Regions from separate parts of the Cytobacillus spongiae genome, predicted to be linked through region 1. Evidence: riboswitches for the same ligand, from Rfam matches in the RefSeq annotation. Region 1 holds a riboswitch; each other region holds the start of a gene.
The links. A riboswitch is a leader RNA that binds a small molecule or an ion and turns the genes downstream of it on or off. The one in region 1 is predicted to bind S-adenosylmethionine.
Positions count from the first base shown of each region.

Region 2: it holds a riboswitch for S-adenosylmethionine, as region 1 does, so the genes downstream of both, LS684_RS17715 (methionine ABC transporter ATP-binding protein) here and LS684_RS21410 (methionine biosynthesis PLP-dependent protein) in region 1, are expected to answer to the same signal.
Region 3: it holds a riboswitch for S-adenosylmethionine, as region 1 does, so the genes downstream of both, LS684_RS04525 (homoserine dehydrogenase) here and LS684_RS21410 (methionine biosynthesis PLP-dependent protein) in region 1, are expected to answer to the same signal.
Region 4: it holds a riboswitch for S-adenosylmethionine, as region 1 does, so the genes downstream of both, LS684_RS03765 (methionine ABC transporter ATP-binding protein) here and LS684_RS21410 (methionine biosynthesis PLP-dependent protein) in region 1, are expected to answer to the same signal.

Region 1 is NZ_CP089998.1:182,335-187,450, reverse strand. It holds gene LS684_RS21420 (bifunctional homocysteine S-methyltransferase/methylenetetrahydrofolate reductase) at 1-1,562, opposite strand, end outside; gene metC (cystathionine beta-lyase) at 1,580-2,764, opposite strand; gene LS684_RS21410 (methionine biosynthesis PLP-dependent protein) at 2,757-3,878, opposite strand; SAM riboswitch class I at 3,969-4,078, opposite strand; gene LS684_RS21405 (tryptophan--tRNA ligase) at 4,202-5,116, opposite strand, start outside.
Region 2 is NZ_CP089997.1:3,493,297-3,498,412, reverse strand. It holds gene LS684_RS17720 (O-acetylhomoserine aminocarboxypropyltransferase/cysteine synthase family protein) at 83-1,402, shown strand; SAM riboswitch class I at 1,513-1,621, shown strand; gene LS684_RS17715 (methionine ABC transporter ATP-binding protein) at 1,790-2,815, shown strand; gene LS684_RS17710 (methionine ABC transporter permease) at 2,808-3,473, shown strand; gene LS684_RS17705 (MetQ/NlpA family ABC transporter substrate-binding protein) at 3,486-4,322, shown strand; gene LS684_RS17700 (carboxymuconolactone decarboxylase family protein) at 4,757-5,116, shown strand, end outside.
Region 3 is NZ_CP089997.1:843,757-848,872, forward strand. It holds gene LS684_RS04515 (methyl-accepting chemotaxis protein) at 1-1,118, shown strand, start outside; gene LS684_RS04520 (trans-sulfuration enzyme family protein) at 1,731-2,882, shown strand; SAM riboswitch class I at 2,971-3,079, shown strand; gene LS684_RS04525 (homoserine dehydrogenase) at 3,155-4,147, shown strand; gene LS684_RS04530 (sodium-dependent transporter) at 4,269-5,116, opposite strand, start outside.
Region 4 is NZ_CP089997.1:718,069-723,184, forward strand. It holds gene LS684_RS03755 (VanW family protein) at 1-779, shown strand, start outside; gene LS684_RS03760 (GGDEF domain-containing protein) at 839-1,903, opposite strand; SAM riboswitch class I at 2,136-2,241, shown strand; SAM riboswitch class I at 2,380-2,487, shown strand; gene LS684_RS03765 (methionine ABC transporter ATP-binding protein) at 2,631-3,662, shown strand; gene LS684_RS03770 (methionine ABC transporter permease) at 3,652-4,302, shown strand; gene LS684_RS03775 (MetQ/NlpA family ABC transporter substrate-binding protein) at 4,320-5,116, shown strand, end outside.

The DNA of each region.
Region 1 (5,116 bases):
GGCATGATTCCAATAAAGATCGGAACATCTAAATGTTTTGTGGCTTCATGCACTTGAAACAGCTGCTCTTTCCCGAATATGGGTTGGGAAATGAAATAATCGGCTCCCGCTTTCTTTTTCTTTTCGAGCCTTTTCACTGAAGCGTTCAAATGCCTGAAATTTGGGTTAAATGCTGCTCCAACTGAAAACTGAGTACGCTCACGGAGTGATTTACCTGAAAACGATATGCCTTCATTGTTCTGCTTGATTAATTCGATAAGTTCAAGGGACGACAGGTCATATACTGATGCAGCCCCTGGAAAATCACCAATCTTGGCGGGATCACCCGTTATCGCTAATATATTGTGAATCCCTAACGTGTGTAAACCCATTAGGTGAGACTGAAGTCCAATCAGGTTCCGATCCCGGCAAGTAATGTGGACTAATGGGGTGAGGTCAAATCTTGATTGGACAAGGCTGCCGATCGCGTCATTTCCTATACGTGGTGATGCCAAGGGGTTATCAGCAAGGGTGATTGCATCGATTCCAGCTCCCTTAAGGGCCTCAGCGCCTTGAAAAAACAGCTTGGTATCCAAATGTTTAGGAGGATCGAGTTCAACGATGATGGTTTTCTTTTCTTTTACCTTCGTATGCAACAGGCTCCCTTTGATAGTCGGAGATGATAACTGAACGATTTCTTTCTTTTTCACCTCTTTTTGTTTCACAGGTTCCCTGCTTTTCAGCCGGGCAGCAACTGATCGGATGTGATCGGGAGTCGTTCCACAGCACCCCCCGATAAGCCTTGCACCCTGCATTCTCAATTCATTGCTTATATCCCCGAAGTAATCCGGTTCAGCAGAGTAATAGAACCGTCCTTCTTCATAATTTGGGAGACTGGCGTTGGGATAGACGGAGATAAATGCTCTTTTAGGAAGGGGGACTGATTCTAAGGAGTTTACCATATGAAATGGACCCATACGGCAATTGATCCCTACAAGATCCGCTCCCAATAATTCCAGTTGTTGAAGGGCATCTTTTACCTCCAGACCATTTTGAAGCACTCCTGTTTCATGGAGGGAGACCTGTGCAATGACAGGAACATCGGTTTCCCGCTTTGCGATATTCAGGACCGTCGTTAATTCCTCGAAATCATAATACGTTTCAAGAAGGATGCCATCCACTCCCTCTAACAATAAACAATATAGCTGTTCACGAAAGCTCCTTTTGATTTCTTCTAACGTCACATTTTGTTTGATTGCCCTGATCCCCCCGATGGTACCGAGAACATAGGTATCAATACCCGCAGCTTTTCGCGCCAGTCGCACTGCAGCAGTGTTGATTTCCTTCACTGAATCTTCCAAACCGTATCTGGAAAGTTTCTGATAATTGGCTCCGTACGTATTGGTCTGAATGATATCCGCTCCAGCATCAGTATATTCTTTATGGACCTTTAACACTTCATTAGGATGGGATAGATTCAATTCTTCAAAGCATCTGTCCACTCCATATGAATACAGCAATGTTCCGATTGCCCCATCTGCAATTAAGATTCTTTCTTTCAATTCTTCCAGTAACGGCTTCATGGCTTCCCCTCCTTTTATTATAGATTTATCACACTAATCCCTTTGTTTTCCTTTATACTGTCCAGCCCGTTTTGAAGATCCTTTATGAGTTCATCCACGTGTTCAAGTCCAACAGATAATCGTAGTAAACCATCTGTAATCCCCCTTCGCTCTCTTTCGTCTTTTGGCATGGAAGCATGTGACATTCTGGATGGATAGGAAAGAATCGACTCTACTGCCCCAAGGCTCACTGCGAAGACAGGAATGGTGACATTTTGAATGAACTGCTTCACCTCATTCTCCCCCTTTAACCTGAAGGAAAGAACGGCTCCAGGGCCTTCTGCTTGTCGTATTTGAATTTCGCGGCCAGGATGAAAACTCAGGCCCGGGTAATACACCTCTTCCACTTCCTTTCTTTTCTCAAGGAAGTTTGCTATTTTAAAAGCTGATTCTGATGACTCCTTCAATCGTACATGCAGTGTTTTCAAACCTCTCAGAAGCAGCCAGCAGTCCTGGACACCGAGGACTGCACCGAAAGAGTTTTGCAAGAAAGAAAGCTTGTTTGCAACCTCTATATTCCCCGTTACGGCAAGGCCTGCTAATACGTCACTATGACCGGCAAGAAACTTCGTCGCACTGTGAAGAACAACATCTACCCCTAAACTGATCGGTCTTTGAAGAAGGGGGGTCATAAAGGTATTATCTAGAAATGTTAAACATCCATTCGCTTTGGCAAGCTTCACCACTCCTTCAATATCCGTAATATTCAAAAGCGGGTTTGAGGGAGTTTCCATATAAATCACTTTCGTATTGTGCTTTATTGCACAAGCCACCTCATGGAGGTCCTTCATGTTTACAAATGAATATTCAATACCAAACTTGGTAAGTACCTCTGTAATCATTCTGTAAGTTCCGCCGTACACTTCTTCAGATACGAGAACATGATCTCCGCTTGATAATAATAAAAAGCTTGTTGAGATGGCTGCCATTCCCGATGAAAAGGCAAATCCTTTTATTCCTCCTTCTAATTCTGCAATCGTTTCTTCTACAGTTTCCCGCGTCGGATTACCTGAACGGCTGTAATCATATGTTCCATACTGATCGAAATTCTGTTGATGGAAGGTGGTAGCATGATGAAGCGGCGTAGAAACAGCACCGGTTTCTTTGTCAACCCCGTGAGAATGAATGAGTGACGTCTGAAGTGAAAATGGTTTTTTACTCATACGTAAGCACCTCTTTCTCCAATTGATGAAACACATTCTCCAAGTCTTCAATAAGGTCATCTATATATTCGATTCCCACCGAAAATCGCAGGAGTCTGTTGCATATCCCTATCTTTTTTCTTTCTTCCTCAGGAATGTCAGCATGTGTTTGCGTAGCAGGATAAGTGATGAAGCTTTCTACTCCACCCAGGCTTTCTGCAAATGTAATGACCTTCAAGTGTTTCAGGAAGGGGGCAACCCATTCTTCTTTTGCAATACGAAAAGAAAGCATTCCTCCCTTTCCTGGATATAAAACATCCGTTACACATTCATGCTCTTCAAGGTACTTTGCCAGTCTCTTTGCATTTTTTTCATGCTGAGCCATGCGAAGACTCAGGGTTTTCATTCCCCTTAATAAGAGCCAACAATCGAATGGGGCAAGCACCGCACCTATAGAGTTTTGGATAGTATAGAGCTTTTCACCAAGATCTGTTGTATTTACGACCACAATGCCAGCCAATACATCATTGTGTCCCCCTAAATATTTCGTAGCGCTGTGAATCACCATATCCGCCCCATTGGTAATGGGTTTCTGCAGCACAGGTGTGTAAAAGGTATTGTCGACAATGAGAAGCAGCCCCCTTTCTTTTGCTATGTCGGCTACTTCTGAGATACTCGCCTCATTCATTAACGGATTGGTAGGAGATTCAAGGAAAATGGCTCTGGTCTCGGCAGATATCTTTCCCTTTATTGCCCCCATGTCACTTGTATCAATAAAGTGACATTTGATCCCATATTGTGCTTCATACTGAACGAATAATCGGTAGCTGCCACCGTATAAATCTTTCGACACAATCAATTCATCCCCGCTCACAAATAGGTTCAAAACGGCCTGGATGGCCGCCATCCCCGAACTAAAGGCAAATCCCCTCTCCCCCTCCTCCAATTCTGCAAGAGTTTCTTCTAATGTAGTACGGGTCGGATTACCCGTTCTTGAATAATCATAGCCTGTCGATTCCCCGATCCCCTTATGTGCATAGGCAGTGGTTAAATGAATAGGCAGGCTTACGGCACCCGTACCGGGATCTTTTCGGTTTCCTGCCTGGACCAGTAACGTATCAATATGATTTTTCAACTTTCTTCTCTCCTTTTCTTCCTTGAAATCGAAAAGAAAAAAACAAAAAACCTTCTTAAAAAATAAGAAGGTTTTGTACATTCGTTTTCCCTCTTATCGTTCAAGTTGACATCAACTTGCTGGAATTAGCACCATACCTGATACTGCGGCTGGTTGCTGAGGTGTCGTCGGGCCAGTCCCTCTACCTCTCTTGATAAGAAACTATATGATTGTGTGAAAAATAACTTTCCCATAACTTATAACAAAGAATGTTAATTGTCAATGAGAATTATGAATTATCTGAAAATATATGATAATGATCGGTCACACCAGCAGGTTCTAAGTTACTGATAAATCCCGATTTTTTCTTTAATTTCTTTCAAAAAGGGAATCGTTTTTTTTCTGGCTTTCTTTGCTCCATCGTATAGGATAGCATCAAGCTTCCGGGGATTGGCTATCAGTTCATCATATTTCAAGCGAGGTTCTGCAATAAAGGAATTCATTACTCCAAATAGCTCTTTCTTCGCTTCCCCCCAGCCTATCCCTTGTTCAAATCTCCTTCTCATCTCTACAGTTTGTTCGATGGTGGCAAATTCTTTGTAAAGGGCAAAAATGACGGATGAGTCAGGGTCCTTAGGCTCTTCAGCCGGCATGGAATCAGTCTTGATCTTATTGATCAGTTTTTGAAGCTTTTTTGGTTCCTCGAACAAAGGAATCGTATTATTATAGCTTTTGCTCATTTTACGTCCGTCGAGTCCAGGTATAACGGATGTTTCTTCCTGAATGATATATTCTGGGATCGTAAATATTTTTCCATATTGTTTGTTGAAGCTTTCAGCCAGGTCACGTGCGATTTCAACATGTTGTATCTGGTCTTTCCCCACAGGCACCAACTCTGATTGAAAGAGGAGAATATCAGCGGCCATTAATATGGGGTACGTGAATAATCCCATGTTGATTCCTGCATCTACATCTTTTCCACTACGTTGATTTCCCTCTGCAAGGGATTTGTAAGCGTGAGCACGATTCATCAATCCCTTGGGTGCAAAACAGGAAAGAATCCAGCTTAACTCAAAAATTTCAGGAATGTCGGATTGACGATAAAAGATTGCCCGATCAGGGTCGAGGCCGAGAGCCAACCAGGCTGCAGCGACTCCGTATGAAAGTTCCTTCAATTGATTTTGATCGTGTATTTTGGTAAGACCATGATAGTCTGCAACAAAGTATGCCTTCTGGTATGATTCATTCTCTGCCAAACG
Region 2 (5,116 bases), on a different replicon from region 1:
AAGAGGGTTTTTTCATTTTCTTCTAGAGCAAGATTAGTTTTTGCTAATTTGTTAGCACAAAAAACAAAAGGGAGAGATGAGGATGTCAGAAAAACAAAAGAATTATCGATTAGAAACGTTAGGAGTACATGGGGGATTAACACCAGACCCAACTACGGGTGCAAGAGCGGTACCAATTTATCAAAATAATGCTTATCAATTCCGCAATACAGAACATGCCGCTGATTTATTTGCGCTTAAAGAGCCAGGATATATTTACTCGCGCATTCATAACCCAACTGTCACAGTATTTGAGGAACGAATCGCTCTCCTTGAAGGAGGGGGTGGGGCTTTAGCTGTTGCGAGTGGGATGGCTGCTATTACAACTGCCATTCTAAACGTAGCAGAAGCGGGTGACGAGATTGTCGCTGCTTCGAATCTCTATGGGGGAACATACAACTTATTTACTGTAACGCTTCCAAAGTATGGGATAACTGTAAAGCTTGTTGATTCAAGTGATGTGGAGAATTTCCGTCAAGCGATTACAGCAAAAACGAAGGCTGTATTTGCTGAAACAATTGGAAACCCAAGTCTACGCGTACTAGATATTGAGAAAGTGGCTAAGGTAGCTCATGAAAATGGGATCCCACTTATTGTGGATAACACATTTGCCACACCATATCTATGTCGTCCAATAGACTACGGAGCTGATATTGTTGTTCATTCGGCAACGAAATGGCTCCTTGGCAATGGAACAACATTAGGAGGGGTCATTGTTGATGGAGGAAAGTTTGATTGGAATTCTCCAAAGTTCCCATCTTTCATTAAGCCAGATCCAAGTTATCATGACATTGTCTATAGTGAGGCACTTGGTCCATTGGCATATATCGTGAAAGCGCGTGTTCAGCTATTAAGAGACTTAGGGCCCTCTCTTAGTCCACAAAATGCATTTCAATTTACTTTAGGTTTAGAAACTCTTCATGTACGTATGAAGGAGCATGTGGCAAATGCAAGAAAGGTTATCCACTATTTAGAATCACATCCAGCCGTGAACTGGGTGGGGCATCCCGAGCATGAAAAGCACCCAGATGTGAAACTAGCTGAAAAATACCTACCAAAAGGGGCTGGCTCTGTTCTTGTTTTTGGAATTGCAGGTGGAAGAGAAGCAGGTGCGAAATTTATTAACCAGCTGGAGCTTTGGGCACATGTGGCGAATGTGGGAGATGCGAAGAGCTTGGTCATTCATCCAGCTAGTACGACCCATCAGCAGCTAGATTCAGAAGGCTTGAAAAAAGCGGGCGTTTCAGAAGATCTTATTCGCCTATCTGTTGGAATTGAAAATGTTGAGGATTTAATTGATGATCTAGAACAAGCACTTGAAATAGCTACTGGTATTTCTTCATCTGTTGCAGCTAAGGTATAAGATTCCATCATTTTTTTCGTTGACACCCCTTTTTATCCATGATACGATAAATTTCGTAATTTAAAAAATACTTACTTCGTTTAAAGTGTTAATTGAATATAGAATGTTTGCTCTTATCCAGAGAGGTGGAGGGATGTGCCCTATGAAGCCCGGCAACCGTCAGTGAAAATCTGAAATGGTGCCAATTCACACAAAGCTGTTTGCTTTGGAAGATGAGAGAAAGGAAACGAACGTATGCCTTTCTGCTCATGAGTAGAAAGGCTTTTTTGTTTTTTTGAACATTTCACCTATATAGGAAGATGGATAAGATGATGACCTTTGAATGAATTATCCAATTGATTCAAAGGATAACAGCATAGACGAAGGGATAAAAGGGGTGGTAAACAAATGATCTCGATACAGAATGTTAAAAAAATATACTCATCCAAAAATGGTCAGGTTGTTGCAGTAGATGATGTTAACCTTCAAATTAAAGAGGGTGAGATTTTCGGTGTGATTGGTTACAGTGGTGCGGGAAAAAGTACACTTATTCGCATGTTAAATGGCCTTGAACTCCCATCTGAAGGTACGGTGACGGTTGCTGGAAACGAAGTATCTAAAGTTAAAGGAGAGAAACTTCGCAAAGCACGTCATGAAATTAGCATGATTTTTCAGCATTTTAATTTATTATGGTCACGAACAGTCCGCGAGAACATTGCTTTCCCACTAGAAATTGCAGGAGTTGCAAGTAATGAGCGTCGCACACGCGTCGATGAGTTAATTAAGCTTGTAGGACTTGAAGGACGAGAAGATGCCTACCCATCTCAACTGAGTGGAGGACAGAAGCAGCGAGTAGGGATTGCAAGAGCACTTGCAAATAACCCGAAAGTACTTTTATGTGATGAGGCAACATCTGCTCTTGATCCACAAACGACCGATTCTATTTTAGAACTCTTGGTAGATATTAATGCACGCCTCGGCTTAACGATTGTCTTAATCACTCATGAAATGCATGTAATTCGAAAAATTTGTCATCAGGTAGCTGTGATGGAGTCTGGACAAATTGTTGAGATGGGTCCAGTACTAGATGTGTTTAAACATCCCAAACAGTCCATTACGAAGCGATTTGTTCAACAAGTAACAGAACCTGAAGAAACGAAAGAAACGATTGAGCATCTACTGGAGCAATATCCACAGGGGAAGGTTGTTCAATTGACCTTTGTAGGTGAAGCAGCTGAACAGCCGCTCATTACCAACCTCATTCGAAAGCATGATGTAAGTGTAAATATCCTTCAAGGGAAAATATCACAAACACAGAATGGGTCCTATGGAACATTATTCATCCATATAGATGGAGAGCTGAATGAAGTGACAAGAGCAATGGAATTTCTTCATTCCCAGCAAGTTGGAGTGGAGGTGATTTCTAATGGCTGAGCTTTTTCCAAATGTTAATTGGGAATCCATGATAGAAGCAACGAAAGAAACTTTATATATGACAGCCATTTCCGTGGCAGTAACTTTCGTATTAGGTATCATATTAGGATTGCTCTTATTTCTAACAGCGAAGGGGAATATTTGGGAGAATAACTTCGTGAATAAAATAATAGGCGGGTTCGTGAATATTTTTCGATCCATTCCTTTTATTATCTTAATTGTCCTATTAATTCCGTTTACTAAATTCATTGTAGGCACGATGATTGGAGAAAATGCAGCATTACCAGCACTAGTCATTGGTGCAGCTCCCTTTTATGCGAGAATGGTCGAAATCGGACTAAGGGAAATTGATAAAGGGGTTATTGAGGCAGCAAAATCAATGGGAGCTAAAACATCAACGATTATTTGGAAGGTTCTTCTGCCGGAATCAATGCCTGCATTAGTTTCGGGTATAACCGTTACAGCTATTGCTCTAGTAGGCTATACGGCAATGGCAGGTGTCATCGGAGCTGGTGGGCTTGGAAATCTAGCTTACTTAGAAGGATTTCAAAGAGGTCGCAATGATGTCACCTTTATGGCGACAATCGTAATTTTAATAATTGTATTTATCATTCAATTTATTGGTGATTACGTCACTTCCAAACTAGACAAACGATAGGAGAGACAAAAAATGAAAAAATGGGTAAGTTCAATTTTAACATTCGCAGTAGTTTTGGTTTTAGCTGCATGTGGTACTTCAGATGAAGGAAAATCAGGTGACAAAGCAGCTGATCAGAAGAAAATTGTTGTTGGAGCATCAAATGTTCCACATGCAGAAATCTTAGAGCAAGTAAAACCTCTTTTGGAAGAAAAGGGCATTGAGCTTGAAATTCAACCATTCCAAGATTATGTATTGCCAAACAAGGCGTTAGCAGATAATGAATTAGATGCGAACTACTTTCAGCACATTCCATATTTAGAAGCGCAAATTGCTGAAAACGGGTATGATTTTGTGAATGCTGGTGGAATTCATATTGAACCAATTGGCGTTTACTCTAAAAAGTATAAAAGCTTAGATGAACTACCTGAAGGTGCTACGATCATCATGAGTAATTCTGTTGCAGACCATGGACGTATTTTGACAATGCTTGAAAAAGAAGGATTAATTACGTTAAAAGAAGGCATTGAGAAAGTGAAAGCAACAGTTGCAGATATTGAAGAAAATGAGAAAAATCTAAATTTCGATACGGAATATGAAGCAGCATTATTACCACAAATTTATAACAATGATGAAGGTGACGCAGTTCTCATTAACTCTAACTATGCAATTGATGCTGGATTAAACCCAACAGAGGATGCCATTGCGATTGAAGGGGAGCAATCACCATATGTAAATGTGATTGCTGTACGTTCTGGGGACGAGAATAGTGAAGAAATCAATGCTCTAGTTGAAGTATTACGATCGAAAGAAATTCAAGATTTTATTTTAGAAAAGTATGAAGGTGCTGTTGTTCCGGTCACAGAATAATTGACTTCAAATGGTACTAAAGAAAATCCTAGAACAACATGCCGATAAATTTACTAAACAGGGTCTAGCATAGGCCCTGTTTTTTTTAGGGTATTTTCTAAAAGAATATTGTATCACCCCAAGAAAGATTCCCTTCTTCATACGATAGCTGGCAGGTTGGAGCGGAAGAGTGCGAGACACTTGAGGGAGCAGTGGGACAGTTGAGATCCCACAGGCTAAGCCGAGGATACTCACCGTACGTCTTACGGAAAGCAAGGACCTGGAGCGGAAACTGAGCATGTTTCAAAAAGCTACAACGGATAGGAAAACAGATTTTTTAAAAGAATAGTTTGTTTCCTATTCAAACATACTAACGAAGAAAAAGTCTTAGCTTTCAGAGTGAGTATGTCTAAAGAAAGCTTCTTATTATGAATATGATGGGAGTTGTGAATAAAATGGAACATCAATATGAAGCAAATAATTCAATACAAGGTGCACTACATGACTATAAGCTAGGCTTAGGAGTTTTTACGGAGAAGATGCCTGAACTCGCTCATCATTATCATGCATTTACTGAAGAATGCTTTAAAGCTGGTTCGCTTTCGCAAAAAGATAAGCAATTAATTGCGCTTGGAATTAGTCTATATTCACAAGATGAGTATTGCATCATTTATCATGTCAAGGGCTGTATAGATCAAGGGGCTACAGAAGAGGAAATATTGGAAGCTGTTGGAGTTACTGCTGCATTCGGCGGAGGTGCTGCAATGAGTCAAGCGGTAACGTTAGTTCAAGAAGCAATGACAGAATTAAATAAT
Region 3 (5,116 bases), on a different replicon from region 1:
TTATTGTCATTTCAGCTGTTCTAGCATTCTTTTTTAGCAAAGGAATAGTCAAAAATATTCGTACTCTCCAACAATCAATTCAAACAGCATCTGAAGGAGATCTAACAACCCGTGTTTCGTTGAAATCAAAAGATGAATTTAAGCAATTAGAAGAGAGTTATAATCGGATGATGAATCATCTTTCAAAGGCTCTGACTGAGGTAGAAGCATCTTCACAAACAGTGCTGTCCACTTCGTCTTCCCTTTCTAAAATGACGGATGAGACTACATCTTCTATTTCGCAAGTGGCAATTGCAATGGGTGAGGTAGCTGAAGGGACCGCTTCGCAAACAGAAAACATTCAAACTGTCGCAGAAGAGATGGAACAATTGTCTTCGAATTTAGATGATATTAAAGCGGTAACCAATGATATGTTAGCTGTTCAACAGCAGTCAGTAGAGCTAGGTGAAAAAGGTTTAAACCATATGAATCTATTAACAATCAAATCGACGGATACGAAGGCATCTTCGAATCAAGTGTCTGCCATTATTGGAGAGGTTGCAGACAGTATGAAAGGCATTAGCGCGTTTATTGACACGATTACAGGCATCTCAGAGCAAACGAACTTACTATCATTAAACGCAAGTATTGAAGCGGCCCGGGCAGGTGAGCATGGGAAAGGATTTGCAGTAGTAGCCCAAGAGGTTCGCAAGTTAGCAGAAGAATCCCAAAGGTCAGCAGATCAAGTCGTTGGTATTATCCAAAACATTGAACAAGTTGTGGAGAAAGCGGTAGAGTCAGTAGAATCAACGAATCGTACGGTTGAAGAACAGGAAAAGGCAGTGGAAGAAACGAAAGAAATTTTTGCCAGTATTTTACGTTCATTAGAAGAAGTAACAAGGAAATCGGAGGAAGTAAGAACCTCGATTGAGATCGGCCAACAAAGCAAAGATATTGTATCTGAACAAACAAGTAATATTTCGGCGATTTCTGAACAAACGGCTTCAGCAACTGAGGAAGTCTCCGCTTCGGCTGAAGAAATATCTGCAACGATGGAAGAGTTTAGTAGACATGCAAATGGTCTTGAAGGATTATCTAGAAAGCTAGAAGAACAGGTTCGTCAATTTAAATTACGATAAGAAGTGAGAACGAGCAGGGGGACCCCCTGCTCGTTTTTCTATGATGGAAATTTGGTTTGCCGTGAGAAGAGGAAGGGCTAATTGAGATGGTAGGTCAATTGAGAGAATGCGGCAAATTGAAGTGATGTGTCAATTATGAGTTGCGAGTTAATTGCATAGGATTGCTCTATTAGGAGGCGAGAACTAATTGGATTCGAGGTTTAATTGTAAGATGTTGACGATTCTTCACGGAATTGTCCTTTTTGTGAGCGAACGCTCCTTTTATGAGCGTTCGCTCCATTATCCTCGAATATCGCTCGCATTTCGCCATTTTCGCTCCTATTCGACTAGAATTCGCTCCGATTCGACGAATTTTCGCTCCATAGATGAGGGTTTTCGCTCATCATAGGGAAATTCACATCTAATCTAGTATATTAAGGCTTTAATATGATCGGATATGGCTAATCAATGAGGTTTGATAAATAAAAAAGTGATAGAAAACAAGATGAACGATTAGTAGCATCAAAAGAGCATGGCTAAATTTCAGTATTTTATAAAAACTTTATCATTTCTTCCTTTAATTCTCTACTGTATAATAGAATTCATTAATCACCTGAATAAGGGGGCAGAATAATGAAGCGTTCGATACATACCGAAGTGGTTCATCAAAATAAAAAAGATACAGAATCCATTCGAAGTAAAGCAACACCGATTTTTCAAACCTCAGTTTTTCAATTTAAGACGTTAGAGGATCTAGAAGGGCATTATGAAGGAGACGGTTCCTATTTATATACGAGAAACGGCAATCCGAATACAGATGAGCTGGGTCAGGCGATTGCTAAGCTAGAAGGTGCAGAAGATGGGGTGGCTACTTCCTCTGGGATATCAGCTATTTTAGCAGGTATTTTGGCTGTGGTACAGAATGGCGATCACATCCTCGCAGCAGAAGATCTGTATGGTGGAACGTATCATTTACTGGGTCATGAATTGAAGAATTTTGGTATTCAAGTTACATTTGCTGATTTTACAGAAATAGAATCTCTTCAATCACATGTTCATTCCAATACAAAGCTGATCTACTCTGAATCGATTACGAATCCTTTTTTACGAGTAGAAAAGATAGCTGAACTTGTGAATTTCGCTAAGAAAAATGAGTTGATGACAATGATTGATAACACATTTGCGACACCGATCTTGCTCAATCCAATTGAGCTAGGAGTCGATTTAGTCGCCCACAGCGCGACAAAATACATCGGTGGTCATAGTGATGTGTCAGCAGGTGTTCTAGTAGGGAGAAAAGAACTCGTGGATAAGGCTCGGCAAAAAGTGGTGGGGCTAGGCTCTAATTTAAGCCCATTTGAAGCGTGGCTAACAATGAGAGGCTCGAAAACAATGGCTTTGCGAGTAGAGAAGCAAGCAGCTAATGCGAAGGAATTGGCTAATGCTCTCGTGGAAAGCGAGCTTGTAGAAAAAGTATATTATCCACAAAATGAACTGCCTAAAGGTAATGGGGCAATTGTAACCGTAACGCTGCAGCAAAAGGTAAATATGAGTGTCTTCTTTTCAGCGTTAGATTGGATAAAAATTGTTCCTTCACTAGCAGGTGTAGAAACGACAGTCTCCTATCCAATTGCTACATCCCATCGTGCTCTTCCGAAAGAAGCGAAAGAAAAATTGGGCATAACCCAGCATGTTGTGCGTATATCTGTTGGAATAGAAGAATTATTTGATATTGTCCAGCAATTTACCAAAGCAATTGAGCAAGCAGCTGGAAAATCCGTTTGAAAATAATAAATTTTCTAAAAATGATTGACGATTCGTATCGTATTCGATAAAATCCCCTTGTAAGTAAAAATCAGAACAACTAAATAAACTCTTATCCAGAGAGGCGGAGGGACTAGGCCCGATGAAGCCCGGCAACCACCAATGTACAATTGGGATGGTGCCAATTCCTACAAGTCATGTGACTTGAGAGATGAGAGGAGGATTGTCGATTTCACGCCCTCTTCTTTGGAAGAGGGCGTTTTTGTCAATTATTTAAGGAAGGACGTGGCGTCTTGACAGCTAAAACAATTAGAGTAGCTCTGTTAGGATTTGGGACAGTTGGGCAAGGTATTTTCGAAATGATTGAGGGGAAAAAGTCTGCTTTGAGTCAGTTACTTAATGCGGAGATTGAAGTACCTGTCATTTTCGTTCGAGATGGTGGAAAGAAGAGAGGTGTTCCAGCTAGTACAATTGTTACGAATCAGTGGAGTGATCTATTGAAAACTCCAAATATCGATGTTGTTGTGGAAGCGATCGTTGGGGAAGAGCCAGCTGCCACATATGTGAGCGAGTGGCTAGGAAGGGGAATTCCGGTAATCACCGCAAATAAAGAAATGTTTTCACTACATGGTGAGCGATTGAAACGTCAAGCACAAGATAATCACACGTATATTGGGTATGAGGCGACAACTGCTGGGTCTATTCCGGTTATTCGAACCATTAGTCAGCTTTTAAAGGTCAATCGAATTCATAAAGTCGAGGGTATTCTAAATGGGACAACGAATTATATGCTCACGTATATGAGAGAGCAAGGGAAGGAATATGAAGTAGCTTTAGAAAAAGCACAGCAACTCGGGTATGCTGAAGCGGATCCTACCAATGATGTAGATGGATTTGATGCCTTTTATAAGCTAATGATTCTTTGTGAAACCATATATGGTTCTCAGCCTGTTTGGAATGAAGTAGAACGGAGACCATTAGGTAGCTCTCTACAAGAATTAGTTCCTTTCGTAAATGAAAAATTAAGGCTTAAGTATATAGCTTCAGCTGAACTAGTAGGAGATCGCATTATTGGGTCAATCAGACCAACACTGGTTGGGCCGCAGCATCCGTTATTTGCTGTTGAGGGGGTAGATAATGCAATTATTATTCATACAGATTTATCGGGAGAGCTTACCTTAAGAGGGCCAGGAGCTGGGAAAACAGCAACGGCAAGTATTATGCTAGAAGAATTAGTAGCTATCTTTGCGAAAGAGAATATTCCATTTGCTCATAATAAAGGATGAGGTGCTATTGAACTGCGCCTCATCCTGTACATTAGTGCATAACTAATTGGAAAATCAAGCTCACACAGAAGAATCAAATGTACGATAACATCCTTTCCTTTGGAATGTCCTGTTATCAACCTTATTTAAAGATTCCGAGAGCATCCATGAAAACAATGATAATGATTGGTGGAATCACAAATTTTAACACGATATACCAAATGTTGAATAGGATGGTTCCTCTAGTAGAGTCTTGTAATAATTCTCTTTTAAGCACTTCTTTTTTGATTAAATTTGGAACAAATAATGATATGAGCAATACACCAATCGGGAGAAGAATATTACTCACAAGGAAATCGGCTGCATCAAAGGCGTTTTTTCCAAAAATCGTAAGGTCTGAAAGTGTGCCAAATGAAAGGGCAGATGGAATTCCAAGAATGAAGATGAAACCTCCTATAATCCATGAGTAAGAAGCACGCTTCTTCATATTCCCTTTTGAAAGTGTGGCGATAATAATCTCTAGCATTGAAAAAGCAGAAGTTAAGGTCGCAAATAAGAATAAGGCTAAGAATAAAAAGAAGAAGACCTCTCCCATTGCTAATTTTTCAAAAACGGCTGGTAAAACAACGAACAACAATCCTGGTCCTTCAGCTGGTTCAAGACCTAATGAGAATACGGCAGGGAAAATTGCGAGTCCAGCTAATACTGCTATAAATAAATTCATGAACACTACAGAAAGAGCAGGTTGAACAATTCGCTCTGTCTTAGGAAGATAGGAGCTGTATGTCACCATAACAGAAACCCCAACACTTAATGAGAAGAAGGATTGTCCCATGGCGAATAGGATGCTGTTGGAAGTTAATTTTGAAAAATCAGGTGATAAAAAGAATTTAACACCTTCTAAAGAATTTTCTAAAGTTAACGATCGAGCGATTAATATCACAAATAATACAAATAATGCGGGCATCAGCAGCTTGCTTGCCTTCTCAA
Region 4 (5,116 bases), on a different replicon from region 1:
CGAGCACGCAGGAGGTGATTCGCGAGATTGTACCGAAGGAAATGGATTATTACAATCAGCCTGAAATGTTTCAGATGGAAATCGAACAGTGGGCACGCGAGTTAGCAAGAGGAGACGGAAACCAGAGGGGCTATGATCAAAGGATGGTCCTTGATAAAATAGATCAAGCAGGACAAATTAGAAAAGGTCAGCCGAAGATTATTCTTGAGGAGACAGAGCTTGTTGAAAGAATTATGGAAGCCTCGCAAAATGGTGGAGTCGTTGAACTTCCTGTTTATGTGACCGAAAGTGGCTATGACCCTGAAGAAGTACCGGCTCTAGACGATCTAATTCTTGCCAGCTATACGACGTATTTTGACCCGGTGGTAGCGGGAAGAACGACTAATATTCAGCTGTCTGCTAATTCGATTAACAATACAATTATTGGCGTAGAAGATATTTTTTCGTTTAATACAACGATTGGACCAAGTGATGCCGCACATGGCTATCAGCCAGCGAAGGAAATTGTGAACAAAAAACTTGTTGATGGCATAGGAGGAGGAATCTGCCAGACTTCTTCTACTCTATTCAATGCAATTGACCAAGTGGGAGTTAGCTATATTGAAAGGCATCATCATTCACTCGGTGTGGGGTATGTACCTAAAGGGAGAGATGCTACGGTTTCGTGGGGAGGAGTCGACTTCCAATTTCAGAATACGACAGGAGTTCCCTTCCTGTTAAAAGCATACACAAATGGAGGATCTATTACGGTTGAAGTCAGATCCAAACGCCCGTTATAAATCGAAAAAAGGCATTCAGACTTAAGTTCGTCTGAATGCCTTTTCAATAGTGAGGACATCTAGTAGCACACTCGATTTCTTCCCAATCTTTTTGCCTCGTATAGGAGTTGATCTGCTACATCAATTTGCTGGTGAACATCTTTGGCTGGATAAAATGGACATATACCGATTGAAACAGAAATGCTTGGAGTGATCTCTCCAGACGCTGAGCTGAACTTTTCAAGAAGTAGATGCCTTCTGAGTTCATTAAAGTAATAAGCCGTTTCTTCTAACGAATCTCCGCTACAAAATGCAATGAATTCTTCTCCGCCATAGCGTGCGAACATGATATGGTCAGTCTGCTTTTGCCTAAGATACTGGGCAAATTGAATCAGTACACGATCACCTGTTAGATGGCCAAACTTGTCATTGATTTCTTTAAAAAAGTCTAGATCTAGCAAGGCGAGAAAGTAAGGGTTATTTGGGTTTTGACTGATTTGTTCTGACATGACTTCAAGAAATTTTCGCTTGTTATAGAGTCCTGTTAACGGGTCGAAATCAGCTAATTGGTTTAATCGTTGCCGCTGGTCCTCTTGTTGAATGCCGTTAATAATAAAGATATAAAAGATAAAGGATGAACCTATAATTGAAACATATCGAAAAGTTAAAAGCTGAAGAGCTTCATCCACAGATAGTGAAAAAAAGAAAAGTGTTGGGAAATCAGATAAAATCCATGCAATAGTCGTTGCGATCGCAATCTTCTTAAAATGGTAGCGGGGAGTTTCCCCTTGAAAAAAATAAAGGCCAACGATTGTAGGGAAAATCATACCAAATAGGGTTCCTGGGACTGCTCCAGGACCTCCCATAATCAGCCGCCAAATCGAAGCAACAAATAAGACAGGAAGGGCTGTATTCCATCCTCTCATAATGGCTAAAAATAATAATGGGATGAGCCGTAAATCGAGAAAATATTCCTCAAAGCGAATCGGTAAGTAGAACATAGAAATCGTCGCAGCTATACCGAAGAAAATGATTAGAAATTCCCCGGCTCTTTTCGGAATACATGGCTTGTAATGGAAAATCATATTAATACATAAGTGCAACAATAACAAAAGAGCAAAGTTGGATAACACAGACTGTATCAATGGGATGACTTCCTCTCTCTAGAAGTTCAAAATTTAGAAAAAAGCACCAATTTATATTACCATAAATTACCGGAATAATGGGTATTTAGCAGAATATTTTATCATTTTTTTCAATTAGCGAATGAAAGGATACTTACAGCACACCTTCGAAAAAAATAAAAATAAGAATTGACACAGTTAACGAATCATTGTAAAGTGTATCTCACAGGAAATAATTGAATAAAAATCGTGATTCTTATCGAGAGAGGTAGAGGGACTGGCCCAATGAAACCTCGGCAGCGGACTGATTACAAGTACTGTGCCAAATCCAGCAAGTCATATGACTTGAAAGATAAGAAGAGGAAACATACATATGTTTAGGTGAACCTCTTCTTATCGAGAAGAGGTTTTTTTCATTCCTGAAAAAAGGAAAGGAGATTGAAAACAAGAGTCTTTTTTATATTAAAACATAGTAATCCGATAGGTTAATAATGTATTTCTTATCAAGAGAGGTAGAGGGAAATGGCCCAATGAAGCCTCGGCAGCGGACTAATAATTAGTACTGTGCCAAATCCAGCAAGCGATATAGCTTGTAAAGATAAGAAGAGCTCTACAATGTAGACCCCTCTTCTTGTCTGAAGAGGGTTTTTTGTTGGTACATTTTACAGTTAATCATGACAGTAACTCATTCAAAATCAGAAAAAGTATCATCCCTGTTTAATAAAAAATGAAAAAGGAGTGACAAACGATGATTTTATTTCAGGATGTTCGAAAAGTATATGAAAGTAGCGGAGAACAGGTTCACGCGTTAAATGGAGTGGACCTTCATATCAAGAAGGGGGATATCTTTGGTGTTATTGGATTTAGTGGAGCAGGGAAAAGCTCGTTAATTCGCTGCGTCAACTTACTTGAACGACCGACGAGTGGGAAGGTGATCGTCGATGGGAAAGATTTACTATCGTTATCGACCAAACAGGTGAGAGAAGCGAAGAAAGATATTGGGATGATTTTTCAACACTTTAATCTCCTCAATTCGAAAACGGTTTTTGACAATGTGGCGATCCCTCTTCGCTTGGCGAAAGTTTCCAAGCAGGAGATTACAACAAGGGTAATGGAGCTACTGGAATTTGTCGGTCTAAATGAAAAGGCAAATAATTACCCGGATCAGCTTTCTGGAGGGCAAAAGCAGCGAGTTGGAATTGCGAGGGCACTAGCAACAAAGCCATCGATTCTATTATGTGATGAAGCGACATCAGCCCTCGATCCCCAAACGACTCGTGCGATTCTACAGCTTCTGAAAAAAATCAATGAGGAATATAAAATTACCATCCTTATCATTACCCATGAAATGTCTGTCATCCGAGAGATCTGCAATCGGGTAGCAGTGATTGAAGGAGGCAAGATTATTGAAGAAGGAACAGTCTTTCAAGTGTTCTCTTCTCCTAAAACAGAAACAGCCCGAAGCTTTGTTAGCTCTGTGATGAATGATCAATTACCAGAGGCGGTGAAGAGATTGGTTGAAAATGTAGAAGGAATACAGAGAGTGTACCGAATTCACTTTGTAGGAGAATCGGCGGGTGAGCCTCTTTTTTCCAAACTAGCCAAGAAGTTTGATCTTCACGTAAATGTTCTTTTTGGGAATATTACAGAGCTTCAAGGGATTCCATATGGCAATTTAATTGTGGAATTTCAAGGGGAGGAGAAAGAAATCAATCGAGCACTAATGTACATCAATCAGCAAGAAGTTTTAATAAAGGAAGTGACCACACATGCTAGTTGATCAGCAACAAATTATCGATGCCCTTCTTGAAACAATTCAAATGGTAGCTGCATCCCTGTTATTCTCCACCTTATTGGGCTTGCCACTCGGGATTCTACTCGTTGTAACGAGAAAGGGACATCTTCTTGAAAATAAGGTTGTGTTCAATTGTTTAAATGGAATAATTAACATTTTTCGTTCTGTGCCCTTCATTATTTTGATGGTGGCAATTATTCCAATTACTCGACTTATCGTCGGAACTTCGATTGGTACTGCAGCTGCTGTGGTTCCGCTTGTATTTTATGCAGGGCCGTATATTGCTAGATTAATTGAAAATTCCCTATTAGAGGTTGACCCTGGGGTAATTGAAGCAGCAGAGGCGATGGGAGCTACACCTTGGCAAATCATTGTTCGATTTCTCATACCAGAGGCACTAAGCTCACTCGTGCTGTCCATTACAATAGCAACTGTCGGTCTTGTTGGTGCATCTGCTATGGCTGGGGCTGTTGGTGGAGGTGGACTTGGGGATCTTGCGATTACGTATGGGTATCAGCGGTTTGATACTACGGTCATGCTAATTACCGTTGGGATCTTAGTTGTCATGGTTCAAGGGCTTCAATCCTTTGGCAATATTTTATCGAAAAAAATTAGAAGAAGATAAAAAGGAGGAATTTCATCATGAAAAAAATTGGATTATTCGTTATTGTTCTAGCATTATTGGTCTTTAGTACAGCATGCTCATCGAAAACGAGCGGCAAGGAAGAGGAAGTTACTATTAAGGTAGGAGTAAGTGGTTCTGACAATCGAATTTGGGACTATGTTTCGGAAAAAGCAAAGAAGGAGGGCATTCAGGTGGAGATTGTTCGGTTCTCTGATTATGTTCAGCCCAATATTGCGTTAGCAGAGGAAGAACTTGATGCAAATGCTTTTCAAACAATTTCATATTTCAATGCGTTTAAAAAGGAGCATAATCTGGATCTTGTTCCAATTGCGACGACCGTTATTGCACCGATGGGAATTTATTCAGAGAAATACAAGTCTGTTGATGAAATCCCAGAAGGTGGAAAGATTGCTGTTCCAAATGAAGCAACCAATATGGGCCGTGCATTCTTGCTCCTGCAAGAGGCGGGCTTAATCAAGCTACCAGATGACTTCGATGGGAATGGTTCTCTAGATCAAATCGTTGAAAATCCAAAGAATCTTGAGATTGTTCCAGTTGTAGCAGGGCAAACACCGCGAGTATTACCGGATGTTGCTGCAAGCATAATTAATAATGGAATCGCAGTAGATGCGGGGTTCAGTCCTGTTAATGACTCGATTTTCCATGAAAGTGCAACGGCAACCCCTTACATTAATATTATTGCTGTTCGAGCGGAGGATCAGGATAACGAGTCATTGAAGAAGCTAGCTGAACTCTATCAACAAGATGATGTGGCTGAATTTATTGAGAAGGAGTACAAAGGGAATGTGATTCC